Regions from separate parts of the Streptomyces albireticuli genome, predicted to be linked through region 3. Evidence: riboswitches for the same ligand, from Rfam matches in the RefSeq annotation. Region 3 holds a riboswitch; each other region holds the start of a gene.

Region 1 (10,143 bases), 2.1 Mb from region 3:
GAGCGCCAACTCCGGCAACGGCTCGTACGGCGGACTTCAGCTCACCCAGGAGCTCTGGGAGCAGAACGGCGGCCGGGTGTACGCCCCGCGCCCCGACCTCGCGAGCCGGTCCCAGCAGATAGCCGTCGCGGAGAAGATCCTCAACGGCAGCGGCCCGAGCGCCTGGCAGAACTGCGGCGCGGCGGCCGGTCTCGGCAAGGGCGGCCGGGCGCCGGACGTGAACCCCGGGAGCACGAAGGACCCCTCGCGGCCGGAGTCTCCCGCCCCGCGCGCGCCGGAGCACTCGCCGTCCCCGTCGACGGACCGCTCCGAGTCGCCCGCGTCGTCGAAGCCGTCCGAGCCGACGAAGCCGTCCGAGCCGACGAAGCCCTCCGAGTCGCCGAAGCCCTCCGAGCCGTCGAAGCCTTCCACGCCGTCCTCCTCGCCGTCCCCGTCGGCACCCGCCCCGAGCGGAACGCCTTCCGGCTCCGGGGAGCCGGGCAAGGGCGACGGATCCCCGTCGCGGACCCCCTCCGGCTCGCCCTCGGCCCCCGCGAGCGGACGGCCGGACGCCGGACCCGGCGGCGCGCCCACCGACGACCCCACCGCGATCCCCACGGCCCCCGTCAACCCGCCCACGGGCACCCCCGGCACGACGCCCGGCCCCGCGGACTCCCGTACGCCCGGCGCCCCCGCCGGGGAGGGCACGGGCAAGCACCGCGCGGATCCGCCGCGTTCGGACGACGAGCAGCGCCCGTCCCGGGGCGGCGACGAGGCGCGCCCGGGTGTGCCGGCGGCCGGCGACTACACCGTGCGTCCCGGTGACAATCTGTCAGCGATAGCGGAGAAGCACTCCGTTACGGGTGGCTGGCACTCGCTCTACGAGCGCAACGAGAAGGTGGTCGGCAAGGATCCGGATCTGATCCTTCCTGGTCAGAGGCTTGAGATGGGCAAATAGCGCGGCAGTTCGGGGGGAATGTCCGTTCCAGTCGAAAGTGAGACATGGGTCTCGTTGCTTTTCGGCGGAACGGCATCCTCCCGGACTTTCCGCACCCGCCCTCACCTGCGGAAATGTCGGGTTCCCATGGGTAACCAGAGGCAACTGTGGCTGGAAAGAGGGGTTTGAACCCTCCGGCCGACTGTGTTTACCGTCGTGACCGCTCGCCACCGCGAGCACCACGGTCGCCACGCCGAATCCTGCCGGCGGCCGGCGGAGTCGTCGCGTTAAGCGCCGTAGGCAGGAGCGGGGGAACCAAGGTAGGCGCCGGAACGGATTCCGTCGGTCGGTGACCGGGGGAGGCCGGAACGGCTTGGGGTGAAGCCGGGAGTGCTCGCACGACCGGCCGGGCGAACTCACTAGCCCGAACCCGACAGCTCACCTCGTAGGCGTCGGTGAGGAAACGACTCATGTCCAAGGGCAAGCACCGTCGTCCGTCCAAGGCCGTCCGCATCGTCACGCTCGCCGGTGTCACCGGCGCGGCCGTCGCCGCCCCGCTGATGATCGCCACCTCCGCGAACGCCGCCTCCGTCTCCACCTGGGACAAGGTCGCCCAGTGCGAGTCCAGTGGCAACTGGTCCATCAACACCGGCAACGGCTACTACGGTGGCCTCCAGTTCTCGAAGTCCTCCTGGGACGCCGCGGGCGGCGGCCAGTACGCCGCGTACCCGCACCAGGCCACCAAGAGCCAGCAGATCGCCGTCGCCGAGAAGCTGCTCGCCATGCAGGGCCCGGGTGCCTGGGGCTGCGCCGTGCCCGGCCTGACCCCGGGTGGCGCCAAGGCCGACGTCGACACGTCCGACTCCGGCAGCACCGCCAAGTCCTCGCGCGGCACCTCCACCAAGTCGCACGCCGACCGCAGCGAGCGCCAGGCCGCGCCCAAGCGGACCGCGCCGAAGCAGAGCGCCCCGAAGTACGTCGCCCCGCAGGCCGACGACCAGGACGAGGCCCCCGCGCCGAAGCCGGCCGCCCCGAAGCACTCCGCCTCGGGGTCCTTCAAGAAGGGTGACGGCGAGTACCAGGTCAAGGAAGGCGACACCCTCGCCAAGATCGCCGAGACCGAGAAGGTCAAGGGCGGCTGGCAGAAGCTCCACGAGCTGAACAAGGACGTCGTCGAGGACGCCGACCTGATCTTCGTCGGTCAGCAGCTGCACCTGCGCTGACCCGGCGGGCGCCACGCCCCGCCGCCGCCCGGCCGGACGCTCACCCGTCGCCGGCCGGACACCGATCGCAGCGGTCGCCCCGCTCCGCCGCGCCCCCGGGCGCGCGCCGGAGCGGGGCTTCCGCCGTTTCCCGGCGCACCGCCGCCCGGCCACGGGCGGTTCCCCGCTCCCTTCACCGCTGAGCGAACACCCTTGACATTCGTCCCCTGATCTCGGCGTTTGTGTTGTTTTTTCCGGCTTCCCGGCCCGGGAAACCGGTCCAACGGCAGGGGGAGCCTCCGGGGCCCGTTAGGCTCGGGGTGCAGAACTCCAGACACACACGAAGGAGACCCTCGTGCCGTCCATCGACGTCGTCGTAGCTCGCGAGATCCTCGACTCGCGAGGCAACCCCACGGTCGAGGTCGAGGTCGGCCTCGACGACGGCTCCACGGGCCGTGCCGCCGTGCCGTCCGGTGCCTCGACCGGTGCCTTCGAGGCCATCGAGCTCCGTGACGGTGACAAGAACCGTTACCTCGGCAAGGGCGTCGAGAAGGCCGTCCTGGCCGTCATCGAGCAGATCGGCCCGGAGCTCGTCGGCTACGACGCCACCGAGCAGCGCCTGATCGACCAGGCCATGTTCGACCTGGACGCCACCGACAACAAGGGCTCGCTCGGCGCCAACGCCATCCTCGGCGTCTCCCTTGCCGTCGCGCACGCCGCGTCCGAGGCCTCCGACCTGCCGCTCTTCCGCTACCTCGGCGGCCCGAACGCGCACCTGCTGCCCGTTCCGATGATGAACATCCTCAACGGTGGGTCGCACGCCGACTCCAACGTCGACATCCAGGAGTTCATGATCGCGCCGATCGGCGCCGAGTCCTTCTCCGAGGCGCTGCGCTGGGGCACCGAGGTCTACCACACCCTCAAGGCCGTCCTGAAGCGCAAGGGCCTGTCCACCGGCCTTGGCGACGAGGGCGGCTTCGCCCCGAACCTGGGCTCCAACCGCGAGGCCCTCGACCTCATCCTCGAGGCCATCAAGGAGGCCGGTTACACCCCCGGCCAGGACGTGGCGCTCGCGCTCGACGTCGCCGCCTCCGAGTTCTACAAGGACGGCGCGTACGAGTTCGAGGGCAAGTCCCGCTCGGCCGCCGAGATGACCGACTACTACGCGGAGCTCGTCGCCGCGTATCCGCTGGTCTCCATCGAGGACCCGCTGTTCGAGGACGACTGGGACGGCTGGAAGACCCTCACCGAGCGCCTCGGCGACAAGGTGCAGATCGTCGGTGACGACCTGTTCGTCACCAACCCCGAGCGCCTCGGCCGCGGCATCGAGGAGGGCGCCGCCAACGCCCTGCTGGTCAAGGTCAACCAGATCGGCTCGCTGACCGAGACCCTGGACGCCGTCGAGCTGGCCCAGCGCAACGGCTTCAAGTGCATGATGTCGCACCGCTCCGGCGAGACCGAGGACGTCACCATCGCCGACCTGGCCGTCGCCACCAACTGCGGCCAGATCAAGACCGGTGCCCCGGCCCGCTCCGAGCGTGTCGCCAAGTACAACCAGCTGCTGCGCATCGAGGAGATCCTCGACGACGCCGCGGTGTACGCGGGCCGCAGCGCCTTCCCGCGGTTCCGCTCCGCGAACTGAACGAACGGCAAGGGCTGAGAAAACTCCCCCGGGAGAGTCGACAGCCTCACTACGTCCCCGGCCACGGTCCCGTACCGTGGCCGGGGACGTACGTTCGTAACGGGGAGGCGATGTGGTGGCTGACCGGTTCTCCACCGCGACCAAGCTCAAGGCGCTCGGCACGGTGCTCGTCAACGGGCCCTCGGCCCGGGTCTACCGCGCCAAGCCGCCCCGCCGCAGCCGGCTGACCGGCCGCGCGGCGCTCCTCGCGCTCGTCGTCTGCTCCCTGGTCGTCGCCCTCGCCTACCCCATGCGCCAGTGGGTCACCCAGCGCTCGGACATCGCCGACCAGCGGCGCCAGTCCGAGCGGGCGCGCGAGCAGGTCCAGGAGCTGCTGGACCACAAGGCGCGCCTGGAGGACCCGGCCTACGTCGAGCAGCAGGCGCGCGAACACCTGCACTACGTACGCGAGGGCGAGACCGGCTACAGCGTGGTCGACGGCAGCGGCGACGCCAAGCGGCCCGAGGACCAGGGGGCCGCGGACCGCCCCTGGTACAGCAACCTCTGGGACGGCGTGGACACCGCCGACGCCGACACACCCTGAGCCGCACCCCCGACCCCGATCCGAGACCGAGTACGAGCGAGCACGAGCGAGCACATGGACACCCCTCCTCCGAAGACCGAGCCCACCGAGCCCACCGACGCGGACATCGCCGCGTTCAAGGAGCAGCTGGGCCGCCCGCCGCGCGGGCTGCGCACGATCGCCCACCGCTGCCCCTGCGGCAACCCCGACGTCGTCGAGACCCAGCCGCGGCTGGAGGACGGCACGCCGTTCCCGACGCTGTACTACCTCACCTGCCCGCGCGCGGCCTCCGCGATCGGCACGCTGGAGGCGGACGGCGTCATGAAGGAGATGACGGCGCGCCTGAAGACCGACCCGGAGCTGGCCGCCGCCTACCAGGCGGCGCACGACGACTACATCACGCGCCGCGACGCGATCGAGGTGCTGGAGGGCTTCCCGAGCGCGGGCGGCATGCCGGACCGCGTGAAGTGCCTGCACGTCCTCGTCGGCCACTCGCTGGCCGCGGGCCCGGGCGTGAACCCGCTGGGCGACGAGGCCCTCGCGATGCTCCCCGAGTGGTGGGCGAAGGGCCCGTGCGTGAGCCCCTGCGGAGGTGACGAGAAGTGACCCGCGTCGCCGCGGTGGACTGCGGCACGAACTCCATCCGCCTGCTGGTCGCCGACCTGGATCCGGCCACCGGGGAGCTCACCGAGCTGGACCGCCGGATGACGATCGTCCGGCTCGGCCAGGGCGTGGACCGCACCGGCCGGCTGGCCGACGAGGCCCTGGAGCGGACCTTCGCCGCCTGCCGGGAGTACGCCGGGGTCATCCGCGAGCTGAAGGCCGAGCGCACCCGCTTCGTGGCGACCTCCGCCTCGCGCGACGCGGAGAACCGCGCGGACTTCGTGCGCGGGGTCGTGGAGATCCTGGGCGTGGAGCCCGAGGTGATCAGCGGTGACCAGGAGGCGGAGTTCTCCTTCACCGGCGCGACCAAGGAGCTGACCGGCCGCGACGACCTGGCGAAGCCGTATCTGGTGGTCGACATCGGCGGCGGCTCCACGGAGTTCGTCGTGGGCGAGGACCGGGTGCGGGCCGCGCGCAGCGTGGACGTGGGCTGCGTCCGGATGACGGAGCGTCATCTGGTGCGGGACGGCGAGGTGTCCGACCCGCCGGCGGCCGACCGGATCGCCGCGATGAAGGCGGACATCGAGGCCGCCCTGGACCTCGCGGAGGAGACCGTTCCGCTGGGCGAGGCGAAGACGCTCGTGGGGCTGGCCGGCTCGGTCACCACGGTCGCGGCGATCGCCCTCGGCCTCCAGGAGTACGACTGGTCGGTGATCCACCACTCCCGTATCTCGCTGGAACGGGTGCAAGAGATCACCGACGAGCTGCTGACGTCGACGCACGAACAGCGTGCGGCGATCCCCGTGATGCACCCGGGCCGGGTCGACGTGATCGCCGCCGGGGCGCTCGTGCTGCGCTCGATCATGGAGCGCATAGGCGCCCAGGAGGTCGTCGTGAGCGAGCACGACATCCTCGACGGGATCGCCTGGAGCGTCGCCTGACGGGCGCCGCGGAAAAAGGTTCGTGAAATCCTTCACATGAAAAAATGGCCGACGGGCCACGGCAGGGGACCTTTGGGTCCCCTTTGTCCGTCCCGGGGGTCGTCACGGCCGGAATGGGTCCGGTTTCTGGTGGGTTAAAGGAACGTTTATGCAGGCGGCCACGGAGCAGTGGTCCAGTCGCCTCACACGCCACAAGTCCAGTTCAGTGGGGGTGCACAACGCACGCCCGGACGGAGTGGTTCCCTTTCGGCACCATGACATGGGTCACGGAGGCGGCGGAGTGTAGCAGACAGGTCCCCACACCTTGTGAAGGGGCTCACGAGCACCCCTGTCGGGAGTGCTGGATACTCGAAACATGAGCACCACGGAGCGTCCACGGATCCTCGTAGTAGGCGGCGGGTACGTCGGCCTGTACGCGGCGCGCCGCATCCTGAAGAAGATGCGGTACGCGGAGGCGACCGTCACAGTCGTCGACCCGCGCTCGTACATGACCTACCAGCCCTTCCTGCCCGAAGCAGCTGCCGGCAGCATCTCCCCCCGCCACGTCGTGGTGCCGCTGCGACGCGTGCTCCCCAAGGCGGAGGTCCTCACCGGCCGCGTCACCACCATCGATCAGGACCGCAAGGTCGCCACGGTCGCGCCGCTCGTCGGCGAGGCCTACGAGCTGCCCTTCGACTACCTGGTCATCGCGCTCGGCGCGGTCTCCCGCACCTTCCCGATCCCCGGCCTGGCCGAGAACGGCATCGGCATGAAGGGCATCGAGGAGGCCATCGGCCTGCGCAACCACGTCCTGGAGCAGCTCGACAAGGCCGACTCCACGACCGACGAGGAGATCCGCCGCAAGGCGCTCACCTTCGTCTTCATCGGTGGCGGCTTCGCCGGCGCCGAGACGGTCGGCGAGGTCGAGGACATGGCCCGCGACGCCGCGAAGTACTACCCGAACGTCAAGCGCGAGGACATGCGCTTCGTCCTGGTCGACGCCGCGGACAAGATCCTTCCCGAGGTCGGGCCGAAGCTCGGCGCGTACGGCAAGGAGCACCTGGAGAGCCGTGGGGTCGAGATCCACCTCTCCACCTCGATGGACTCCTGCATCGACGGCCACGTCGTGCTGAAGAACGGCCTTGAGGTCGACTCCAACACGATCGTGTGGACCGCGGGCGTCAAGCCCAACCCGGCGCTGTCCCGCTTCGGCCTGCCGCTGGGTCCGCGCGGCCACGTCGACACCTCCGAGACCCTCCAGGTCCAGGGCACCGACTACATCTGGGCCGCGGGCGACAACGCCCAGGTCCCGGACATGATCGGCCGCAAGGCCGGCAACCCCAACGCCTGGTGCCCGCCGAACGCCCAGCACGCGCTGCGGCAGGCCAAGGTCCTCGGCGACAACGTCATCTCGGGCATGCGCGGCTTCCCGCAGAAGACGTACGAGCACGCCAACAAGGGTGCGGTGGCGGGCCTCGGCCTCCACAAGGGCGTCGCGATGATCGTCATGGGCAAGATGAAGATCAAGCTCAAGGGCCGTCTCGCCTGGTACATGCACCGTGGCTACCACGGTCTGGCCATGCCGACCTGGAACCGCAAGATCCGCGTCTTCGCGGACTGGACCCTCGGCATGTTCCTCAAGCGCGAGGTCGTCTCGCTCGGCGCCATGGAGAACCCGCGCGACGAGTTCTACGAGGCGGCCAAGCCGGCCCCCAAGCCGCAGGACGCCTCGGCGCCCTCGCAGAAGGCCAAGGCTTCCTGAGTCCGCTGGTCCGATCCGCGGAGCTCGCGCTACCGCGGTCGTCGTAGCCGAAAGGCGTCCACCAATCCGTGGGGTGGGCGCCTTTCGGCGTGTTCGGAAGCGCAGAGTTGATCTAGTCTGACGGAACGGGACTACCGGACCCACTCCGGGTGTTTAGGTGTCAGTTGAACGTTTCTCCTGACCTTGCATCATGGAGGTGTGCGACATGGCCGACGCCGCCCGACGGCTCACCGCGCTCGCGGAACAGGTGCTGGGAGCCCCGCTCCCGATCCGGCTCCGCGCCTGGGACCGCAGCGAGTACGGCCCGCCGGGCACACCCGTCCTGGTCGTCCGCCGCCGCCGGGCCCTGCGCCGGCTGCTGTGGAAGCCGGGCGAACTCGGCCTGGCCCGCGCCTGGGTGGCGGGTGACCTCGACGTCGAGGGCGATCTCTACGAGGCGCTGGACCTGCTCGCGGGCTCCCTCTGGGAGCGCGGCGAGGACGCCGCGGGACCCACGGGCCTCGCGGCCCTGCTGACCGCCGCGCGCGACCCGCGGCTGCGCGGCGCCGCCCGCGAGCTGGTCAAGCTCGCCGGGCCCGGACTCCGCCCCCGGCCCCCGCGCGAAGAGGCCCGCAGGACCGGCGGACGGCTGCACACCCTGCGCCGCGACAAGGCCTCCATCAGCCACCACTACGACGTCGGCAACCCCTTCTACGAGCGCGTCCTCGGCCCCTCGATGGTCTACTCCTGCGCGTACTGGGGGACCGGGGAGGACGGGGTGAGCAGCCTGGAGGACGCCCAGCGCGCCAAGCTCGACCTCGTCTGCCGCAAGCTGGCCCTGGAACCGGGCCAGCGGCTGCTGGACGTCGGCTGCGGCTGGGGCTCGATGGTGCTCCACGCGGCCCGCGAGTACGGCGTCAGCGCCGTCGGCATCACCCTCTCCGAGGAACAGGCCGCCTACGCCCGGAAGCGCGTCGCCGAGGCCGGTCTGACGGACCGTATCGAGATCCGGGTCCAGGACTACCGCGAGATCGCCGACGGGCCCTTCGACGCCGTCTCCTCGATCGGGATGGCCGAGCACGTGGGCTCCGCGCTCTACGCCGAGTACGCCGCCGACCTGCACGCCCTGCTGAAGCCGGGCGGCCGGCTGCTCAACCACCAGATCGCCCGCCGCCCGCTGCGCGACGAGGCGGCCTACGAGGTCGACGAGTTCATCGACCGCTATGTCTTCCCGGACGGCGAACTGGCCCCGGTCGGCCGGACCGTCGCCCAGTTGGAGGAGGCGGGCTTCGAGGTCCGGGACGTGGAGGCGCTGCGCGAGCACTACGCGCTGACCCTGCGCCGCTGGGTGGCCAACCTGGAGACCCACTGGGACGAGGCCGTCGAGCTCACCTCGCCCGGCCGCGCCCGGGTCTGGCGGCTCTACATGGCCGCGTCCGCGCTGTCCTTCGAGCGCAACCGGATCGGCGTCAACCAGGTCCTCGCGGTCCGTACCCCGGTGTCGGGGAGGCCGGGGTGCCGCTGCGCCCGCGCGACTGGCGCTGACGCCCGCGCCCCCTTCCCGTACGGAAAACGGGTCCGGCCCCGCAGCACGCGCTGCGGGGCCGGACCCGTACCGAAGGGGGAGTGACCGCTACTCGGCCTTGATCGCGGCGAGCATGTTGAGCTTCGCCGCCCGGCGGGCCGGCCACAGTGCGGCCAGCACGCCGACCAGGGCGGCCAGCAGCAGGAAGACGCCCATCCGGCCCCAGGGGAGCACCAGCTCGTAGGTGCTGATGCCCTTCCTGATGAGGTCGCCGGCGGCCCAGCCGAAGAAGACGCCCAGGCCCACGCCCATCACACCGCCGAAGAGCGAGATGATCAGCGACTCCAGGCGCACCATCCGCTTGATGCCCTTGCGGTCCAGGCCGATGGCGCGCAGCATGCCGATCTCCTGCTGGCGCTCGAAGACCGACATCGCCAGGGTGTTGATGACACCGAGGACGGCGACGATCACGGCCATGGCCAGCAGGCCGTAGAGCATGTTCAGGAGCAGGCTGATGGCCTTGGAGATGCCGTCGGAGATGTCCTGCTTGGTCTGGATCTGGATGGCGGGGTTGTCGCCGAGGGCCTTGCGCAGGGAGTCCTCGGTGCTGTCGCTCACGCCGCCCTTGGTCTTGACCATCACCTGCCGGTCGTCGACCTGGCTCTGATGCGGGGTCAGGGTCTTGAGGTCGACCATGATGCCGCGCATCAGGTCGTTGCCCTTGTAGACGCCGGAGACCGTCAGCCGGCCCTGCTTGCCGTCCTCGAAGGTGACGGGGAAGGACGAGCCGAGCTTCCAGTGCTTGGTGCGGGCGGTGGCGTCGTCGACGACGACCTTGTCGCCGGTGAGCCCGCCGAAGGAGCCCGCGGTGAAGTCGAGGTTCGTCAGCTTGCCGATGGTCCGGCCGTTGACGCCGGTGAGCTGCTCGTGGTCGCCGTCGATCCGGGACGGGGAGCCGCGCAGCGGGCTGGCGGCGGTGACGTCCGGGTGGGCGGAGAGCTTCTTCGCCACGTCGGTGGAGAGCGGGGTCAT
Region 2 (10,143 bases), 4.7 Mb from region 3:
CGACCTCCGCCTCGTCGGCCGGGCCGGAGGAGGGCAGGCCGCGGGGGTCGATCCGGTCGTAGCGGACGGTGGCGATGAACTCGCCGCCGACGGTGGCGGCGAGCCCGACCCGGTCGACGTAGTCGTGATGGGTGAAGCGGTGCACGTCCCGGTCGGAGAGGCGGGGATAGGGGGCGAAGAAGCGGTAGTACTTCGACTCGTCCGAGACCTGTTCGTAGAAGCTGACCAGCCGCCCGGCGTCGTCGGCCGTGATGGGGCGGAGGTGCGCGGTACCGCCGTCGCGCAGCACCACGTCGGCTTCCCAGTGGGCCGGATACACCTGCTCGGACGGCGTCTGCATGGGGTCAGCGTAAGGCCGGGCGCCGACAACCCGCCTAGGGCCGTCCGGGGTGAACCAGGAGCACGTTCGCCCCTGTGCAACACTGGTCTAGACAACTCCTTACGACTTGAAGGGCAACACCATGGCTGAGCGCCGCGTCAACGTCGGCTGGGCCGAGGGCCTCCACGCCCGTCCGGCGTCGATCTTCGTTCGTGCGGCGACCGCCGCCGGCGTCCCGATGACGATCGCCAAGGCCGACGGCAACCCCGTCAACGCCGCCTCTATGCTGGCCGTGCTGGGCCTGGGCGCCCAGGGTGGCGAGGAGATCGTGCTCGCGTCCGACGCCGAGGGTGCCGAGGCCGCCCTGGACCGTCTGGCGAAGCTGGTCGCCGAGGGTCTCGAGGAGCTCCCGGAGACCGTCTGATTCACGGGAATCGCGCGCGGCGGGGCCGCGGCGGCCGATCGAGGCCGCCGCGGCCCCGCTGTCGTTCCCGGGCTTTCCTTCCCGCACCGGTTTCCGGTGCGCGCGCCGGAGGAATTCCGGCCTTCCCGCCGGGCGGGAATAGCAGCCAATTGTTAAGAACGTGCGCTCGCCGTGTGCACAGATTGTTTCGGGCTTTGTCCGGGGGTTTGTTTCCGGTGCTCCCGGTCCGTTTGCGCCGGCGGCCGCTCCGGGCCCCCGGCGTGCCGCGGCCGGGACGCGCTCCGCAGCCGGTAGGCGCCGGGCGCCCGGTCGGCGCGGGCCGTGGCGAGCGCCCGCGCCCGGTCGGCGTCCCCGCGCGCGACGGCGTCGACCAGGGCCGCGCAGGTGTCCCAGGCCACCACCGGCCGGGCCGGCGGCTCCGGCACGTACACCCAGGAGATCTTGAGCCGGAGCTGGGTGAGCAGGGCCGCGAGGCTGGGGCTGCCGGACGCCTGGGCGAGCGTCTCGTCGAACCAGTCGTCCAAGGGGCGCAGCTCGCCCGTGCGGCCGCCGCGGGCCCGCTCCTGGCCGAGCCTGACCAGGCCGCGCAGCACCTTCAGGTGCGCCTCCGTACGGCGCTGCGCGGCCCGCGCGGCGCCCAGCGGCTCCAGCAGCGCCCGGACCTCGATGAGATCGGCCGCCTCCTGCTCGGTGGGCTCGGCGACACAGGCGCCCGCGTGCCTGCGGGTGGTCACGAAGCCTTCGGAGGCGAGGGTGCGCAGCGCCTCGCGCACGGGCACCCGGGAGACGCCGTACCGGCGGGCGAGGACCTCCTCGGTGAGCCGGCCACCGGGCGGGAAGACGCCCGTGACGATGTCGTCGCGGATCGCCGTGCAGACCGCGTGCGCCGAAATGCGGCCGCCGTTCGGTGCCGCTTTACCATCGCCGTTCACGTACGGCCCCGCATGGGTGAACCTCCGCATTGACCCCCGCGAAACGCGGCCGATTGACGCCTGGTCAACGACTCTATTGCAGCGGCCCGCGATTTCCGATGGCGCCGAGGATTTCATCGATATGTTTTGGCCAACACGAAGGCCCCGGCCGGGGGCCGGGGCCTTCGTGGAACGACGCGGTGCGCGCGGGTGTCAGATGCCGACGCCGTGCGAGCGCAGGTACTCCACCGGGTCGATGTCGGAGCCGTAGGAGGGGCCGGTGCGGGCCTCGAAGTGCAGGTGCGGGCCGGTGACGTTGCCGGTGGCGCCGGAGATGCCGATCTCCTGGCCCGCGGTCACCGTCTGGCCGGCGCTGACGCCGATGGACGACAGGTGGCCGTACTGGGTGTAGGTGCCGTCGTTGTGCTTGATGACGACGTTGTTGCCGTAGGCGCCGCCGTAGCCGGCCTCGACCACGGTGCCCGCGCCGACGGAGCGGACCGACGTGCCGGACTCGGCGTGGAAGTCGACGCCGGTGTGGCTGCCGGAGGACCACAGGCCGCTGGAGGCCTTGTACGAGGTCGAGACGTACGAGCCCTCGATCGGCGACACGTAGGCGTTGAGCTTCTTGCGCTCTTCCTCGCGGGCGATGCGCTCCTGCTCCTTGCGCTCGGCCTCGGCCTTGCGGGCGGCCTCGTCCGCGAGCTTCTTGGTCTCGGCGGCCTGCTTCTTCGCCTCGGCCTCGGCCTGGAGGCGGGCGCTGGTCTCCTCGGCGGAGCTGCGCTGGACCTCGGCCTGCTCGCCCACGCGGGTGGCGGTGTCCTCACCGATGACGATGGCCTGGGTGAGGCCGGTGTCCTCGGCGCGCGGGGCGTCGTCGGTGGTGGCGGCGAGCGCGGGGGCGGCGAAGCCGGCGACGACGCCGGTGGCCGTCAGGGTGGCTATGCCCGCGATGTTCGCGCCGGTGCGCACGGCGCGGCTCGGACGACGGTGCTTCCCGGTGGCACGAGTGAACGCCATAGGTGCGGCTATTCCTTTCCTTCCTTCTCGCCTACCGGGTTAGCTGACGGGTTCGGAGCAGGAAGGTCTCCTACGGCTCCCTCCGGAAAGGGACCCGATTCACCCCAGGGACATGTGGGTCCCCGGCTCCCCTGGCTCGCGCCGTACGGGGACTCGGCGATGGTTGCCCGGGGCCGCGGATGCGACTCACATCTGACGGACAACCGCCCTGACGCTAAACGGCGCCCGATTCGAACGGCAAACAGAACTCACGTTTTGTGGCGTACGCCACATGCCAGACGTGCAACCACTCCACTAAATCGGACATAAGGGAGGCGCGTGGGTCTCGCCGACCTCACGCGCCTCCCCACTTCCTGACGAAGCGTCAGCCGGTGACGACCGTCACCTCGCCGATGCCCAGGGCCTTCACGGGCTCCGCGATCTGCGCGGCGTCGCCCACGAGGACCGTCACGAGCCGGTCGACCGGGAAGGCGTTGACGGCGGCCGCCGTGGCCTCCACCGTGCCCGTCGCCGCGAGACGTTCGTAGAGCCGGGCCTGGAAGTCGTCCGGGAGGTGCTGCTCGACCTGGTCGGCCAGCGTGCCCGCGACGGCCGCCGCCGTCTCGTACTTCAGCGGCGCGACGCCGACGAGGTTCTGCACCGCCACATCGCGCTCGGCGTCCGTCAGACCCTCGGCCGCGAGGGTGCGCAGCACGGTCCACAGGTCGTCGAGGGCCGGGCCGGTGGAGGCGGTGTCCACCGAGCCGCTGATGGCCAGCATGGCCGCGCCCGTGCCGTCCGGCGTGGAGCGCAGCACCTGGCCGAACGCCCGGACGCCGTAGGTGTAGCCCTTCTCCTCGCGCAGGACGCGGTCCAGGCGGGAGGTGAGGGTGCCGCCGAGGCAGTAGGTGCCGAGCACCTGGGCGGGCCAGACCCGGTCGTGCCGGTCGGCGCCGATCCGGCCGATGAGCAGCTGGGTCTGGACGGCGCCCGGCCGGTCCACGATGACCACACGGCCCGTGTCGTCCGCCGTGATGGGCGGGGCCTGCCGGGGGGCCGCGGGAGAGCCCGTCCAGGCGCCGAGGGTGTCCGCGAGCGCGGCGTCCAGGTCGACGCCGGTGAAGTCGCCGACGACAACGGCGGTGGTGGTGACGGGGCGGACGTGCGCCTCGTAGAAGGCCCGCACGGACGCGGCGTCGATGCGCTCGACGCTCTCCTCGGTGCCCTGACGGGGGCGCGACATCCGCGAGTCGGCCGGGAAGAGCTGCGCCGAGAGGGCCATGGCCGCCCGGCGGGCGGGGTTGGCCAGCTCGTGCGGGATCTCGTCCAGGCGGTTGCGGACGAGCCGCTCGACCTCGCCGTCGGGGAAGGCCGGGGCGCGCAGCGCGTCGGCGAGCAGACCCAGCGCCTTGACCAGCCGGGAGGCCGGGACCTCCAGGGAGATCCGGACGCCCGGGTGGTCGGCGTGCGCGTCGAGGGTGGCGCCGCAGCGCTCCAGCTCGGCGGCGAACTCCTCGGCCGTCAGCTTGTCGGTGCCCTCGGAGAGGGCGCGCGCCATGATGGTGGAGACGCCGTCGAGGCCGGCCGGCTCGGCCTCCAGGGGCGCGTCGAGGTTGATCTCGACGGCGACGACCTGCTGGCCGGGGCGGTGGCAGCGCAGCACCGTCAGGCCGTTGGGCAGCTGACCGCGCTCGGGGGCCGGGAAGGCCCACGGCGTGGGCGCGCCGGGCTGCGGCTGCGGGTGGAAGGTCATGGTGGCCGCGGCGTCGCTCACTGGGCCGTCTCCGTCTCTTCAGCGGTCACATCGGCCTCGGCGGCCTCGGGGGCGGTCGGTTCGTACACCAGCGCGGCGCGGTTGCCGGGGTGCAGCCGGGCCTTGGCGACCGCCTGCACCTCCTCCGGGGTGATGTCCAGCACGCGCCGCACGGCGGTCAGGGCGAGCTGCGGGTCACCGAAGAGCACGGCGAAGCGGCACAGTTCGTCGGCGCGGCCGCTGACGGTCGCGAGCCGGTCCAGCCACTCGCGCTCCAGCTGGGCCTGGGCGCGCTCCATCTCCTCCGGGGTCGGGCCCTCGGCGGCGAAGCGGGCCAGCTCGTCGTCGACGGCGGCCTCGATGTCCGGGACCTCCACGCCGCCCGACGCCTTGACGTCCAGCCAGCCGAGCGAGGGCGCGCCCACGAGCCGGAGCAGCCCGAAGCCTGCGGCGACGGCGCTGCGGTCGCGGCGGACCAGGCGGTTGTGCAGCCGGGAGGACTCGCCGCCGCCGAGGACGGTGAGGGCCAGGTCGGCGGCGTCGGCCTCACGGGTGCCGTCGTGCGGCAGCCGGTAGGCGGCCATCAGGGCGCGCGAGGGCACCTCCTCGCGCACGACCTCGCGCAGCTCCTGCCCCATCACGTCGGGGAGGGTGCCGTCGCGCGGGGGCTGCTTGCCGTCGTGCGCGGGGATGGACCCGAAGTACTTCTCGATCCAGGCGAGCGTCTGCTCGGGGTCGATGTCGCCGACGACCGACAGCACGGCGTTGCCCGGCGCGTAGTACGTCCGGAAGAAGGCGCGCGCGTCCTCCAGGGAGGCGGCGTCCAGGTCGGCCATGGAGCCGATCGGGGTGTGGTGGTACGGGTGGCCGTCGGGGTAGGCCATGGCCGTCAGCTTCTCGAAGGCCGTGCCGTAGGGCACGTTGTCGTACCGCTGGCGGCGCTCGTTCTTGACGACGTCGCGCTGGTTCTCCATCGACTCGTCGTCGAGGGCGGTGAGCAGCGAGCCCATGCGGTCCGCCTCCAGCCAGAGGGCGAGCTCCAGCTGGTGGGCGGGCATGGTCTCGAAGTAGTTGGTGCGCTCGAAGCTGGTGGTGCCGTTGAGCGAGCCGCCGGCGCCCTGCACCAGCTCGAAATGGCCGTTGCCCTTGACCTGGGCGGAGCCCTGGAACATAAGGTGCTCGAAGAGGTGGGCCAGCCCGGTGCGCCCCTTGACCTCGTGGCGCGAGCCGACGTCGTACCAGAGGCAGACGGCGGCGACGGGGGTCAGATGGTCTTCTGAGAGCACCACCCGCAGGCCGTTGGCCAGCCGGTGCTCGGTCGCTGTCAGGCCGCCGGAACCGGCCTGTTGCGTGGCCGTGTGACCCATGGGCATGTACGTCCCTTCGATCGCTTGAAATCTCGCGATGGTCCGCGATGACTCGCGTGATGAACAGTGCTGTCACTGTATGCAAGCGCGCTGACATCTGGCGAAGTTCCCGGGGCGGTCCGCTCTTACGGACGGGTCGCGGTCGGCGATGTCGGTGGGGCGGGCCACAATGGTCCGCGTCAGAACCCTGCCTCGGCAATCGATCGAAGGAGCCGCAGCCGCGATGGCCCGCCGCAGCACGAAGACCCCGCCGCCGGAGAACTTCGAGGAGCGCATCCTCGACATCGACGTCGTCGACGAGATGCAGGGTTCCTTCCTCGAGTACGCCTATTCGGTCATCTACTCCCGGGCCCTGCCGGACGCCCGGGACGGACTGAAGCCCGTCCACCGCCGCATCCTCTTCCAGATGAACGAGATGGGCCTGCGCCCCGACCGTTCGTACGTGAAGTGCGCCCGGGTCGTCGGCGAGGTGATGGGCAAGCTGCACCCGCACGGCGACGCCTCCATCTACGACGCCCTGGTGCGCATGGCCCAGCCGTTCTCCATGCGGGTGCCGCTGGTCGACGGCCACGGCAACTTCGGCTCGCTGGGCAACGACGACCCGCCCGCGGCCATGCGCTACACCGAGGCCCGGATGGCCTCGGCCACGTCGCTGATGACGGAGTCGATCGACGAGGACACCGTCGACTTCACGCCGAACTACGACGGCAGCGAGCAGGAGCCCGTAGCCCTCCCCGCCGCCTATCCGAACCTGCTGGTCAACGGCGCGTCCGGGATCGCGGTCGGCATGGCGACCAACATGCCGCCGCACAACCTCGGCGAGGTGATCGCCGCCGCCCGGCACCTCATCAAGCATCCGGGCGCCGACCTCGACACGCTGATGCGGTTCATCCCCGGCCCGGACCTGCCCACCGGCGGCCGGATCGTGGGTCTCGGCGGCGTCCGGGACGCCTACGAGACCGGCCGCGGCACCTTCAAGATCCGCGCCACGGTCGCCGTGGAGAACGTGACGGCCCGCCGCAAGGGCCTGGTCGTGACCGAGCTGCCCTTCACGGTCGGCCCCGAGAAGGTCATCTCCAAGATCAAGGACCTGGTCGGCTCGAAGAAGCTCCAGGGCATCGCCGACGTCAAGGACCTCACGGACCGCTCGCACGGCCTGCGCCTGGTCATCGAGATCAAGAACGGCTTCAACCCCGAGGCCGTCCTGGAGCAGCTCTACAAGCTGACGCCGATGGAGGAGTCCTTCGGCATCAACAACGTCGCCCTGGTCGACGGCCAGCCGCTGACCCTGGGCCTCAAGGAGCTGCTGGAGGTCTACGTCGACCACCGCTTCGAGGTGGTCCGCCGCCGGAGCGAGTTCCGGCGCGGCAAGCGGCGCGACCGGCTGCACCTGGTCGAGGGCCTGCTGGTGGCGCTCATCGACATCGACGAGGTCATCAGAATCATCCGATCGAGCGATAACGCCGCGCAGGCCAAGGAAGCCCTGATCGCGCGCTTCTCCCTCTCCGAGGTGCAGACGCAGTACATCCTCGACACCCCGCTGCGCCGCCTGACGAAGTTCGACCGCGTCGAGCTGGAGTCGGAGCGCGACCGGCTGACGGGCGAGATCGAGGAGCTGACCCGGATCCTGGAGTCCGACGCGGAGCTCCGCAAGCTCGTCTCCGGGGAACTGGCGGACGTCGCGAAGAAGTTCGGCACCGACCGGCGCACCGTGCTGCTGGAGTCGGCGGGCGCCCCCTCCTCGGCCGTGCCGCTCCAGGTCGCGGACGACCCGTGCCGGGTGCTGCTGTCCTCCACCGGCCTGCTGGCCCGTACAGCCTCGGGCGAGCCCTTCACGCCCGGCTCCGGGGAGGCCAAGCGCGTCAAGCACGACGTGATCGCCTCGGCGGTGCCGGCGACGGCGCTGGGCGAGGCGGGCGTGGTGACCTCGACCGGGCGGCTGCTGCGGCTGCGGGTGATCGACCTGCCGCAGCTGCCGGAGACGGCGGCCGCGCCGAACCTCTCGGGCGGCGCCCCGATCACGGAGTTCCTGTCGCTGGACGACGGCGAGCGCGTGGTCTGCCTCACCACCCTGGACGAGTCCTCGCCGGGCCTCGCGATCGGCACGGAGCAGGGCGTCGTCAAGCGCGTGGTCCCCGACTATCCGGCGAACAAGGACGAGTTGGAGGTCATCTCCCTCAAGGACGGCGACCGCGTCGTCGGCGCGGTCGAGCTGCGCACCGGCGAGGAGGACCTCGTCTTCGTCACCGACGACGCCCAGCTGCTGCGCTATCCGGCCGGTCAGGTGCGGCCGCAGGGCCGCCCGGCGGGCGGCATGGCCGGCATCAAGCTCACCGCCGGAGCGAAGGTGATCTCCTTCACGGCCGTCGACCCGGCGGCGGACGCCGTGGTGATCACGGTCGCGGGCGCGGCGGGCACCCTGCTGGGCGCCTCGGAGACGACGGCGAAGCTGACGCCCTTCGACCAGTACCCGCGCAAGGGCCGGGCGACGGGCGGTGTGCGCTGTCAGCGCTTCCTGAAGGGCGAGGACTGCCTGGTCCTGGCCTGGGCGGGCGCGGCCCCGGCACGGGCCGCGGGCGCGAACGGCACCCCGGTCGAGCTCCCGGATCCGGACCCGCGCCGCGACGGCTCGGGCACGCCGCTGGCGAAGGCCGTGGCGGCCGTGGCGGGGCCGGTGTAGGCACCGGGTGACGGCCGTGGGGCCGGGGCGTACGCACGCTCCGGCCCGGCCGCGGGAGGCGGCTCCCCGCCTCCCGCGCTCACGCCTGCGCGTACCGCAGCACGCCCCACATCGTGTGCTCCTCCGCGTCCTCCGGGGCCAGGTGCCGGCACGCGTCGAGCCCGGCCCGCAGGGCGTCCGGGTCGATCCCGGTGCCGATCAGCACCAGCTCGGTCGGCTCGTCCTCGCCGCGCGCCGCGGGCGTGGCGTAGAAGCGGAGGAAGTCGCCGACGGCGTGCACCTCGTACCGCTTCCGCCGGTGGCCCGCCGCGCCGAAGCGGACGTACCCCTTGATGCGGTAGAGGCCGTCGGGGCGGTTGTCGAGGAAGTCCATGAGCCGGCGCGGGTCCATCGGCTCGGCGGCCGTGAAGGAGACGCTGTCGTAGGCGGCGTGCAGATGGCCGCAGTCGCCGGCGCAGCCGTCGCCGTGGCCTTCGCCGTCGTGCCCGTGGCCCCGCGCGTCCTCGCGCTCCCGCTCGTCGCGGACGAGGTCCTCGAAGGACAGCTGCCGTATCGCCTCCGTGTCCTCCTCGCGCGGCTTGCGGTCGAAGAGCAGCTCCGGGTCGACCCGCCCGTAGGACGCCTCGACGACGGGGGTGCCGGGCCGCCCGATCCGTCCGAGCTCCTCGCGCAGGGCCGCCCGCGCGTCCTCCGCCACCCGGTCCGCCTTGTTGAGGACGACGAGGTCGGCGAGGGCCAGGTGCCGGTCGATCTCGGGGTGCCGGGCGCGGGTACGGGCGAACTCGGCGGCGTCCACGACCTCGACCAGGCCGCCGTAGACGATGCTCGTGTTGTCGCTGGCCAGGATCATGCGGATGAGCTCCTGGGGCTCGGCGAGCCCGCTGGCCTCGATCACGATGACGTCGATCCGGGCGGCCGGGCGGGCCAGCCGGTCGAGGAACCCGTCCAGCTCGCTGGTGTCGACGGCGCAGCACAGGCAGCCGTTGCCCAGCGACACCATCGAGTCGACCTGCCCGGCCACGCTCATGGCGTCGATCTCGATGCTGCCGAAGTCGTTGACGACCACGCCGATCCGGCTGCCCCCGCTTCTGCTCAGCAGGTGGTTCAGCAGGGTGGTCTTGCCGGAGCCCAGGAAGCCCGCGAGCACGATGACCGGGATCTGTCGCTTCGCCAACGGGGGCGCCTCCCTCACATGTCGGACGCAGCGGGAACCGGCTGCGGCGGGGGCGGACCGACATAGCGGGCCGCCGGGCGGATGATCTTCGAGTCCTCCGCCTGTTCCAGGATATTGGCGCTCCAGCCGATCACCCGGGCCGCGCAGAAGGTGGGGGTGAACATCTCCCGGGGCAGCCCGCACAGCTCCATGACGACGCCCGCGTAGAACTCCACGTTGGTGTGCAGCTCGCGGCCCGGCTTGAGCTCCGCGAGGATCGCCTCCACCCGTCCCTCGACCTCGACCGCGAGGTCGACGAGCGGGCCGCCGAACTCCTCGGCGATCTCGCGCAGCATCCGCGAGCGCGGGTCCTCGGTGCGGTAGACGGGGTGCCCGAAGCCCATGATCCGTTCGCCCGCCAGGACCCGCTCGCGGATCCAGCCGTCGGCGCGGCCGGGGGTGCCGATGGCGTCCAGGGTGTCCAGGGCACGACTGGGGGCGCCGCCGTGCAGCGGGCCGGACAGGGCGCCGATCGCG
Region 3 (10,143 bases):
CTGCTGCTGATGGCCGTGGCGGGCACGGGCAGCCCGCGGCTGCTGCCGCTCGTCTACATCCCGCTGATCGCCCTCGCGGCCCTGGCCGCGGCGCTGCGGATGGACAACCTCACCGCGCTGCGCAGCGACCGGCGGGCCATGCGCGACGTCTGCCGCGAGCCGCACACCTGGATCATGTCGGTGCTCTACATCGGCACGTTCGGCTCGTTCATCGGCTTCGGCTTCGCCTTCGGGCAGGTGCTCCAGGTGCAGTTCCACGACCACTTCGACACCCCGGTGAAGGCCGCGGGCGTCACCTTCCTCGGACCGCTGCTCGGCTCGCTGGTGCGCCCGGTGGGCGGGCTGATGGCCGACCGCTGGGGCGGGGCGAGGGTGACGGTGTGGATCTACGCGGCGATGGCGGCGGGCGCGGCGGCGGTGCTGGCCGCGTCACGGCGGGGCTCGCTGCCGCTGTTCGTCACCGGGTTCGTGGCGCTGTTCGTGCTCAGCGGGATCGGCAACGGCTCGACGTACAAGATGATTCCGGCGATCTTCCGGGCCAAGGCCGGGGCGGAGGTGGCGTCCGGCGCGGATCCGGAGGCGGCCGAGCAGCGGTCGCGGCGCCGCGCCTCGGCGCTGATCGGCATCGCGGGTGCGGTCGGCGCCTTCGGCGGCGTCCTCGTCAACATCGCCTTCCGCCAGTCCTTCCTGGCCTCGGGCAACGGCGAGGCGGCCTACCTGGCCTTCCTCGCCGCGTACGCGGTCTGCCTGGTGCTGACGTGGGCGGTCTATCTGCGGCCGTCGGACCGGCGGCTGCCGGGGGTCTGACGGAGGGTGCCGCCGGGGCCCCGGGCGTCAGAGCAGCGGGCGGCGCCCGTCGTGCCGCTGGAAGTAGTCCCGCAGGGCCGCGAGCTGGGGCGGTGCGACACCCGGGGCGAGGACGCCGAGGCGGATCTGCGGGTGCGCGAGGCGGGCGAGCTCGAAGGCGCGGACGAGGGCGCCGGGGTCCTCGGGGGCGGGTGCCGCGGCGGCGAAGTCGGTCCACCAGACGGGCTTGTCGCCGTCGCGGTACGCGCGCATCGCCTCGGCCACGGCCGGGAAGTTGGCCACCTGCCCGATGCCGGGGGGCGCCCCGGGGTCCTGGCGGGGGCGGAGGGCCAGCACGTCGAAGTGGTCGCGGGCGCCCGCGGCGTAGACGTCACGGACGAAGCGGTGGTCGGTGTGGCGGGGGCCGCCGAGCACCACCACGGCCCCGGGGTGTCCCGCCTTCAGGCCGGCCGAGCAGGCGCGCAGGAGGGCGGCGTAGCGCGCGGCCCGCTCGCCGGGATCGGTGACGCCGGTGGTGCCGGGGAGGTTGGGCTCGTGCCACACCTCCCAGGCGCGGACGCGGTCGCCGTAGGTGGAGCCCAGCCATTCCGCCCAGGGGCGGACGGCCTCGGGGTCCTCGGGGAAGCGCGCGGCGGGGTCGCGGGAGGCGGCGCCGGGGCGTGCCCAGGCCGGTGAGTCGTGGAGAGTGACGAGGACGCCGAAGCCGCGCTCCGCCGCCGCGTCGAGCACGGCGCCGAGGCGTCTGTTGTAGGGGTGGCCGGCGCGCGCCCGGCCGCGCCTGCGCTCGCTCTTGGGCCAGGACACGTCCACGCGGACGAGGCCGACCCCGTAGGCGCGCAGGGTGTCGAGGTGACGGTGGAAGGCGGACCGCGGCCGGCCGCCGCGCCAGTAGCCCCTGCCGGTCCCGGGGAAGCGTGCCCCGAGCGCGGGCGGCAGGGGATCGGCCGCGAGAGCCGGTGCGCCCGTGGGGGTGGTCGTGGCGAGAGCCGCTCCGGCGGCCGAGACGACGAAGGTACGGCGACGCATGCGGAGCAGCCTGGCACCGGCGGCCGCCGGTTCCGGCGCTCCGGAGCGGGTGTCACCCGTACAGGTGGAACGGGCGGGAGCGTGAAGCCCGTCGCGGGCGCGCGGAGCGCGGGCGCGGGGGCCCGGCCCGCCGGGCGCCGGTCGCCGTGACGGCCGCGCCGGCCCCCAAGAGCGGGCAAAGAGAGCGTCTCGCCGACGCCAAGGGGAGCGACTACCGGACAGGAGCGGTCCGGCCCGTCCGCTCACCGGTGGGCGAACCTCTTTACGCGTCCCTCCTGTTGACAGGGGTCACTCGCCCTTCCGTCCGTGGGGACGGAAGGGCGAGTGAGCCGTCCGGGCGCGCGACCGGATGTCGCCCTTGAACGCCGCCCGGCCCTCTGGTGACACTGAGGTCAATTGACATGGACGCGACCATTTCATCGGCCGTCGCGCCGTGCCCCCACCTCACGCACGACCTCCACGCCCGACATCGATGTCGGGCACTCCCCCACAGGAGGCACGAGTGAACCGTTCCCGCACCCCTGCCCGCCGCGCGGCCCTGGCCGCCGCTGCCGCCACCGTCCTGACCGCGACCGCGCTCACCCTGCCGAGCGCCCACGCCTCCCCCGGCCCGGCCACGCTCTCCGCCGGGAGCGCGGGCCGGCTCGCGCGGGACCTCACCGCGAGCCTGCCGGCGGCGGACACGGCCGGCGCGTACTACGACGCCGCGGCCCGCACCCTGGTCGTCGGCGTCCTCGACCGGGCGACCGCCGCGAAGGTCCGCGCCGCCGGGGCCGAGGCCCGGCTCGTCCGGCACTCGGCCACCGAGCTCGCGGCGGCCCGGAGCACCCTGAAGGAGCGCGCCGCGATACCCGGCACCGCCTGGTCGGTCGACCCGCGCCGCAACAAGGTCGTGGTCACCGCCGACAGCACGGTCGGGGGCGCCCGGCTGGCCCGGCTGGAGAAGGTCGTCGCGGGCCTGGGCGACAGGGCCGCGCTCAGAAGGACGTCCGGGACCTTCCGCCCGTACCTCATGGGCGGCGACGCCATCTGGGGCAGCGGGGTGCGCTGCTCGCTCGGCTTCAACATCACCAAGGGCGGGAAGCCGTACTTCCTCACCGCCGGACACTGCGGCAACGCCTCGGCGCAGTGGTCCGCCACCCAGGGCGGCCCCGTGATCGGGGTGACCGAGCAGTCGTCCTTCCCCGGCCACGACTACGCCCTCGTGCGCTACACCGCCTCCGTCGCCCACCCCAGCGCCGTCAATCTGTACAACGGCGGGAGCCAGCAGATCACCCGGGCCGCGGAGGCGACGGTCGGCGAGCCGGTGCGGCGCAGCGGCAGCACCACCGGCGTCAGCGGCGGCGAGGTGACCGGCCTCGACGCGACCGTCAACTACGAGGAGGGCCAGGTCGACGGTCTGATCGACACCACGGTCTGCGCCGAGCCGGGCGACAGCGGCGGCGCGCTCTTCGACGGCGGGACCGCGCTCGGGCTCACCTCGGGCGGCAGCGGTGACTGCTCGTCCGGCGGCGAGACGTTCTTCCAGCCGGTGACGGACGCCCTCCGGGCCTTCGGGGCACAGCTCCCGTGACCCCTCGGGGCTCCGTGCCGCCCCGGGGAACGGGCGCGGCCCCCGGCGCTCCTCACGGAGAGCCGGGGGCCGCGCCGTGGCGTGGCACCGTACGGGCCGTCAGTTGACGCGGCCGTACCAGACGCCGCTGCTCCAGATCTTCTCCATGCGGACGGACGCGCCCGGCTTGGGCGAGTGCCAGATCTTGTTGTCGCCGGCGTAGATGCCCACGTGGTAGACGTTGCTGCCGGAGTGGAAGAAGACGAGGTCGCCGACCTGGCGGGAGCCCGCCGAGAGGTGACGGGTCTTGTTGTACTGCTGGGCGGCGGTGCGCGGGAGCGTCTTGCCGGCCTTCTTGAAGGAGTAGAGCGTCAGGCCCGAGCAGTCGAACCGGTTGGGGCCGGCCGCGCCGTACTGGTAGGGCGAGCCCTTCTTGGAGGCCGCGACCTTCACGGCGGTCTGACCGGGCGTCGCGGCCTGGGCCTCGGATCCCACACCGGGCAGGAGCATCGACGCGGTCACGGTGGCCGCGGTGAGGACGGACGCGGCCACGGCCCGGGACTTGAGCGCCGGTATGCCAGGAATCGCAGACATGACAAAACCCTTCGTCATCCGCCTGCGAAAGATGACCTGTCGGGTTCGGGCTGTCGAAGTTGCCCGGTCACCTGAGTGACTTCACCCCAAGGACCACCGCCATCGTGGTCCGCCGTGCTTGGGTCTCCCGCTCCTGCCGATCCTTTTCGATCTGTCCGCACCCGGTACGGCGGCAGGACTCGGCGTCCGCCCGGGTCGCCCGCCTCGGTGACGGGATCTTGTGTTCGATCCAAGATCCTGCATCACGGAATGCCGGAATCCGGCGCCGGGAGGGGTTTCTGTGAACTTCTTCACTTCACGGCCATTCAGGGAACCGGGGTATGTTTTCGCACCACACGGACCTCGTAAATCCTTTTCTCGCAAGGAAGTTGCCGAGATGCCCGGAGACCGAAATCGCGTCACCCGACGCACCCCGGAGCCGGTATCCGCAGAAGGGTCCGGCGTCTTTGCGACAGAAACCCGGGACGGCCCCCGTGCGCGGTTCGCCGGGAGGGCGCGGGGGTAGCGATACGGCATGCTCACCCTAGGGATCGAGGAGGAGTATCTTCTGCTCGACCCGGCCACCGCGCTGCCCGTACCGATGGCAGAACAGGTCTGTGCGGCGGTGGACCTGGAGCCGGTCGTCCACGAGCGGGAGATTCAGCCGGAACTGTTGCAGGCCCAAGTGGAAGTTGCCACTCCGGTCTGCTCGGATCTGGCGGAGGCGAGCAGGCATCTGCTGCGGCTGCGTCACGCGGTGAGTTCCGCCGCGAAGCGCACCGGGTGCCGCATCGCCGCGAGCGGGACCGCGCCGCGAGCCGGGCTGGCCCCCGTGCCCGTGACGCGCAGTCCCCGCTATCTGGCCATGCACTCCGTGGCACCGCAGCTCGTCGACGAGCAGCTGGTCAACGGGATGCATGTGCATGTCGCCATCCCCGACCGGGAGGTGGGCGTAGGCGTACTCAACCGCGTCCGGCCCTGGCTGCCCGTCCTGGTGGCCATGGCCGCGAACTCCCCCATGTGGCACGGCCAGGACACCGGCTTCGCCAGCTGGCGCACGGTGGTCTACAGCCGCTGGCCGGTCAGCGGCCCGCCCCCGCACTTCACCGATCTCGCCGACTACGAAGAGCGAATCCAGGCGCTGTTCGTCGCCGGCGCGATCACCGACCGGGGGCAGCTCTACTGGCAGGCGAGGCTGTCCGACCGCTACCCCACGATCGAGGTCCGCTGTCTGGACGTCCAGCTGCGGGTCGACGACGCCGTCATGTTCGCCGGGATCGTCCGGGCCCTGGTGGCCACGGCCATCCGGGACGAGAAGACGGGCCCGCTGCTCACCCCCTGCACCCCCGAGCTGCTCAACGCCTCGAACTGGCACGCGGCGCGGTACGGGCTGGACGGCGTGCTGGTGGACCCCGAGGGCAGGCGCCGGGGCGCCGACGCCGTGGTCCTCACCCTTCTCACCCACATAGGACAGGCCCTGGAGGAGTCGGGCGACACCCGGCAGGTGAGCTCCCTGGTCCACCGGCTGCTGCGCCGAGGCACCCCGGCGGACCGGCAACGGCGCGTCCTGGCGTCGGACGGCATCAGGGCGCTCACGGATCTGATCACCGAGCCGTGAGCCGGGCCCGGCGGGCCCGCGCGCACGGGGCTCAGTAGTGCGGATCCTCCTCGATCCGCCCGCCCAGCGCGCGGGCGGTGGCCGGGAGCTCGCGCAGCCGGGTGGTCAGCAGCAGGGCCGCGAGGCCCAGATAGACATAGGTCAGGACGAGGCGCGCGGACTCACCGGGCAGCGCGAACTGCACGGCGAAGAGCACGAAGAGGCAGCCGGCCTGCCACCGCGCGAACCGCAGGTCCAGCAGGACCACGACGGCCAGGACCGTCTGGGCCGCCGTCAGCGCGACCTCGTCCACCTGCCTCGTCACCAGCGGGAGCGCGGCCCCGCCGCCACCGGCGGCGTGGGCCAGGGGCAGGCAGCCCACCAGCAGCGTCCACTGGTTGACCTTGCTGGACAGCAGAGCGCCGAGGCCGTCGCCGGCCCGCAGCCGCCAGGCGAAGACGACGGCGACGAGCAGCTCCGGCGCCTCCGAGGCCAGCGGGGCGAGCCACTGCACCAGCACGAAGCGGTCGATGCCCAGCGAGGCCCCCGCCTCGACCAGGCCGTCGGCGAACGGCTCGGCGCAGGCGAAGACGACGGCCGCCGCGCCGGCGAAGAGCGTCGCCGTGGTCACCCGGCGGGTGGTCCGCGGCAGCGCGGCCAGCCGGGCCGGCACCCCGATCAGCTCCTCCATCTCCCCCGAGGAGCACTTGCCGATGCGGTACAGGTAGTAGCCGTACCAGGGGATCAGCACGAGCGGCACGTACCAGGCGATCTCCCGGGTGAGCGGCATCACGAAGGCGAGCACGGCGGCCACCGCGAGGAAGGCCACGTCGATCCGGCGGTGCGGTTCGAGGGTGATGCCGACCGGCGGCGCGCCCCGGCGGCGCAGGGCGAGCGCCGCGGCGAGGGCGACGAGCGGCCAGCCGACGCCCACGAGGAGCCGGTTGGCGCCGGTCATGTTGGCCGCGGCGTAGGCGGCGTAGGACGGGTCCGACCCCGCGGCGTAGGCGAAGTAGAGGTCCACGGCGTATTCCGGCAGGACCGCGATGAAGGCCAGCAGGGCGAGGGCGAGCGCTCCGGCCATGTCGGCGCGGGCGGTCTCGGCGGCCCACATCAGCAGGAGCGCCGCGGAGAGCACGCCCAGCCCGAAGACGGCCACCGCCCAGCCGGGCGCGAGTCCGGTCCCGCTCAGCCGCACGGCGACGGCGGGCAGCGCGCCGGCACAGGCGGCGCCGATCCGTACGGCGGCCGCCGCGGCCGACGGCACCGCGGTCCGCCGCTCCTCGTCGCCCATACCGCGGATCTATCAGCAGACGGTGCGGGAGGGACGGGGACAGCCCGGCGCGGGTTCCCGCGCCGCCCGTTCGGCCGAGACCGGCACCCCTCGCGCCCCGTGGTCCATAACGTCGCGCGGGGCAGCTGGCGGCGGATGTTCCCCGTCCGCTGCCGGCCCGGACGGTCGGTCAGCGAACGAATGCGGTGCTCCCTTCGCCGCCGTCCCGGCCGGGTCGACGCTGATCAGGTCAGCGGCACCCCCGTGACTGCTGACCCGTACGTAGATCATGCAGCAAGGATGCGATCATTTCTGTCGAGAACTTTTCATTGGAAAAATTCTCCTATGAAATCGGCTTCCTCTGCGGTGCCGGTCGTGATATTAGGGGTGCACCGTGGACAAGGAAGCACTACAGGATCTGCTGCGGGGCCGGCGGGCCCGGATAGCCCCGGAGGACCACGGCCTGGCCCGGCCCTCGCGGCAGGGGCGGCGCGCGCCGGGGCTGACGCAGAGCCAGATCGACCAGCTGCTCCACCGCACCTACGGCACGTTCAACCGGCTGGAGACGGGCGCGTACCCCAACCCGCCCGAGGAGCTGCTGCGCGACGTGGCCCGGCTGCTGGAGTTCACCGAGCAGGAGTGGACGTCGCTGTGGCTGTACGCCGTGCACCGCGACCCGCCGTACCCGCTGCACCAGCGCTCCGGGACGGAGGTGTCGCGGGCGTGGCAGGACGTGGTCGACGGGCTGTCCCACATGGCCTATCTCAACGACCAGTCCTGGCGGGTCCTCGCGCACAACCAGGCGTTCGCCGAGCTGTTCCCCCGGGGCGAGGTGCCGGAGAACACCATGCGCTGGATGGCGCTGCACCCCGAGGCCCGGACGGTCCTCACGGGCTGGCGGGAGCGCTGGGCGCCGATGATCCTGCCGCAGCTGCGGGCCGCCGTGGCCGCGCTGCCGCACGACGAGACCCTCGCCGAGCTGGAGGCGGACATCCTCGCCGACCCGGTGGCCGGCCCGCTGTACGAGGCGGGCGGGCGCGCGTACATCCATCCGGACGGCGACGAACGGCCCCTGCTGCACGCGACGAAGGGGCCCGGCTGGGTGTCGCTGTGCGGCGCGCAGCCCCTGGCCTCGCCCCGGGCCCGCCTGATGGTGCTGGTCTTCCACCCCGGTGAGCGGCCCAGCCCGGCGCCCAGGCCGACGCTCCACGCCGGCTGACGGACCGGCGGCGGTACGGGCGGGAGGGCGCGCCGTCTCAGTGGGCGGAGTCGGCCCGGAAGCCGCGCGGCACCAGGGCGGCCGCCAGGACGACGGCCACCGCCACGATGCCGACGGACACCCACGAGGTGGCGGTCAGGGCGTCATCGAACGCCGACCGCGCCGTCAGCAGGAGCGCCCTTCCCTCCTCGGTGTCGTGGCCGAGCGTCCGGGCCACCTGCTCGGCGCCGCCCACCGACTCACGGGCGCTCTCCAGCTCTCCGCCGCGCACGGCCTCCGGCAGGCCGGTCATCCCGGAGCGGTAGAGGGTGTTGTGGACGCTGCCGAGCAGCGCCACGCCGAAGCCGATGCCCAGTTCGTACGCGCTCTCCGACACCGCGCCCGCCTGCCCGGCCCGCTCGGGCCGGACCGCGGCCACCATCACGGCGGCGGAGGCGGTGATGGCCAGGCCGTCGCCGAGGCCGAAGGTGACGAGCGCGATCACCACGGTGCCGTAGCCCAGCGGCTGGGGCGCGGCGGCCAGCAGGACGAAGCCGCAGAGCAGGGCGGCCAGACCCGCCGTCAGCACCGGCCGGACGCCGGTGTGCCGCAGGAGCCACGGGGTCAGCAGGGCGGCGGCGAGCGCGGCGAGGGCCACCGGCAGCGTCCGCAGCCCGGCCTGGAGCGCGTCGTGGCCCTGGACGTACTGGAGCCAGAGCGAGAGCAGGAAGAGGGCGGCGCCGATGGCCATCATGGCGATCAGGGTGGCCAGCGCGGCGGCCAGGAAGGGGCGGTTGGCGAACAGCCGGACGTCCAGCAGGGGATCCGCGGCGACCAGCTGGCGGCGGACGAACCAGGTGAGCGCGGCCAGTCCGACCAGCAGGACGGCCAGGTCGGCCGGGCGGAATCCGCCGGCCAGGTGCTTGATGCCCCAGGCGGTGGCGATGACCCCGGCCACGGACAGCACGGCGGACGGCAGGTCGAGGTCGTGGTGCGACGGGCTGCGGTACTCGGGCAGCAGCAGGACGGCCGCGACGAGGGTGACGGCCACCACCGGCACGTTCACCCAGAAGGCCGCCGACCAGGAGAACGCGTCCACCAGGACGCCGCCCACCAGCGGGCCGATCGCCGCGCCGGCCCCGGCGACGGCGGCCCAGATGCCGATCGCCAGGGTGCGCTCGTGCGGGTCCGTGAAGATCGTGCGGATCAGGGACAGCGTGGAGGGCATCACCATCGCGCCGCCGATGGCGAGCAGGACCCGGCCGGCGATCAGCTGGAGGACGCTGTCGGCGAACCCCGCGGTGGCGGCGAGCACGGAGGCGGCGCCGAACAGCGCGAAGCCGGTGACGAAGAGGAGCTTCCGGCCCAGCCGGTCGCCCACCGCACCGGCGGTGACGAGCAGGCCGCCCAGCACCAGACCGTAGATGTCGATGATCCACAGCTGTTCGAGGGCGTCCGGCCGCATCTCCGTGATCAGCGACGGCAGGGCGACGTTGAGGATCGTGGCGTCCATGGCGACCAGCAGGAGGCTGGCGCAGAGGACGGCGAGCATCCCCCAGCGAGCGGAACCCACGGGTTTCGGGCCGGGAGGGCCCGCGGAGGAGACAGGGTCCACGTGGGGGAACCTAACCCGGGCCCCGGCGGCCCGCATCCCGTGGCCCGTACGGCGGCGAGCGGGACTTTTGCGCCGCTGTGGACGGCGGGGGTTCCGGTGTACGGCCGACTGGGCAGGTTGCCCCGGGGAAAGAGGAAATAGGGGGTGCCTGTGGGACGTACGGCCGAATCCGACGGCGGGGGGTGTGCCGGCGAGCTCCGGGAGCGGCCGGGCCCCGGGCGGGACGTGGTGGTCATCGGCGGCGGTGTCGCCGGGACGAGCTTCGTGGTGCAGCTGGTGCGGGAGTTACTGGGCGCACGGGACCGGGCAGGGGGCGGACGGCCTCCCTCCGGTGGCCGGATCCGGTCGGTCCGCCTGGTGGACCCCAACCCGCCGGGCTGGGGCCTGGCGTTCGGGGACCGCGACCCGCTGCTGCTGTGCAACACCGCCGCCGAGATCAACTCCCTGCTGGCGGACCGGCCGGGTGACTTCATCGACCACCTGCGCGAACAGGGCCTGGAGG

The links. Region 3 has a riboswitch for cyclic di-AMP ahead of SMD11_RS29300 (C40 family peptidase). Riboswitches for the same ligand answer to the same signal wherever they lie in the genome.
Region 1: another riboswitch for cyclic di-AMP. It lies ahead of SMD11_RS20290 (transglycosylase family protein); the one in region 3 lies ahead of SMD11_RS29300 (C40 family peptidase).
Region 2: another riboswitch for cyclic di-AMP. It lies ahead of SMD11_RS08630 (M23 family metallopeptidase); the one in region 3 lies ahead of SMD11_RS29300 (C40 family peptidase).

Annotation. Positions count from the first base shown of each region.
Region 1 is NZ_CP021744.1:4,685,622-4,695,764, forward strand. Features, by position in the region: gene SMD11_RS20285 (transglycosylase family protein) at 1-937, shown strand, start outside; cyclic di-AMP (ydaO/yuaA leader) riboswitch at 1,199-1,383, shown strand; gene SMD11_RS20290 (transglycosylase family protein) at 1,387-2,139, shown strand; gene eno (phosphopyruvate hydratase) at 2,474-3,760, shown strand; gene SMD11_RS20300 (FtsB family cell division protein) at 3,873-4,343, shown strand; gene SMD11_RS20305 (DUF501 domain-containing protein) at 4,398-4,928, shown strand; gene SMD11_RS20310 (Ppx/GppA phosphatase family protein) at 4,925-5,866, shown strand; gene SMD11_RS20315 (NAD(P)/FAD-dependent oxidoreductase) at 6,222-7,607, shown strand; partial or broken gene SMD11_RS20320 (class I SAM-dependent methyltransferase) at 7,813-9,131, shown strand; gene SMD11_RS20325 (ABC transporter permease) at 9,220-10,143, opposite strand, start outside.
Region 2 is NZ_CP021744.1:2,084,021-2,094,163, forward strand. Features, by position in the region: gene SMD11_RS08615 (bifunctional GNAT family N-acetyltransferase/acetate--CoA ligase family protein) at 1-340, opposite strand, end outside; gene SMD11_RS08620 (HPr family phosphocarrier protein) at 462-743, shown strand; gene SMD11_RS08625 (GntR family transcriptional regulator) at 896-1,675, opposite strand; gene SMD11_RS08630 (M23 family metallopeptidase) at 1,868-2,674, opposite strand; cyclic di-AMP (ydaO/yuaA leader) riboswitch at 2,688-2,843, opposite strand; gene SMD11_RS08635 (M16 family metallopeptidase) at 3,039-4,406, opposite strand; gene SMD11_RS08640 (M16 family metallopeptidase) at 4,424-5,773, opposite strand; gene SMD11_RS08645 (DNA gyrase/topoisomerase IV subunit A) at 5,997-8,453, shown strand; gene SMD11_RS08650 (CobW family GTP-binding protein) at 8,533-9,627, opposite strand; gene SMD11_RS08655 (citrate synthase/methylcitrate synthase) at 9,642-10,143, opposite strand, start outside.
Region 3 is NZ_CP021744.1:6,759,794-6,769,936, reverse strand. Features, by position in the region: gene SMD11_RS29315 (nitrate/nitrite transporter) at 1-807, shown strand, start outside; gene SMD11_RS29310 (hypothetical protein) at 835-1,833, opposite strand; gene SMD11_RS29305 (S1 family peptidase) at 2,336-3,406, shown strand; gene SMD11_RS29300 (C40 family peptidase) at 3,506-3,979, opposite strand; cyclic di-AMP (ydaO/yuaA leader) riboswitch at 3,983-4,161, opposite strand; gene SMD11_RS29295 (carboxylate-amine ligase) at 4,494-5,576, shown strand; gene SMD11_RS29290 (sodium:proton exchanger) at 5,608-6,849, opposite strand; gene SMD11_RS29285 (helix-turn-helix domain-containing protein) at 7,223-8,047, shown strand; gene SMD11_RS29280 (MFS transporter) at 8,085-9,599, opposite strand; gene SMD11_RS29275 (FAD/NAD(P)-binding protein) at 9,786-10,143, shown strand, end outside.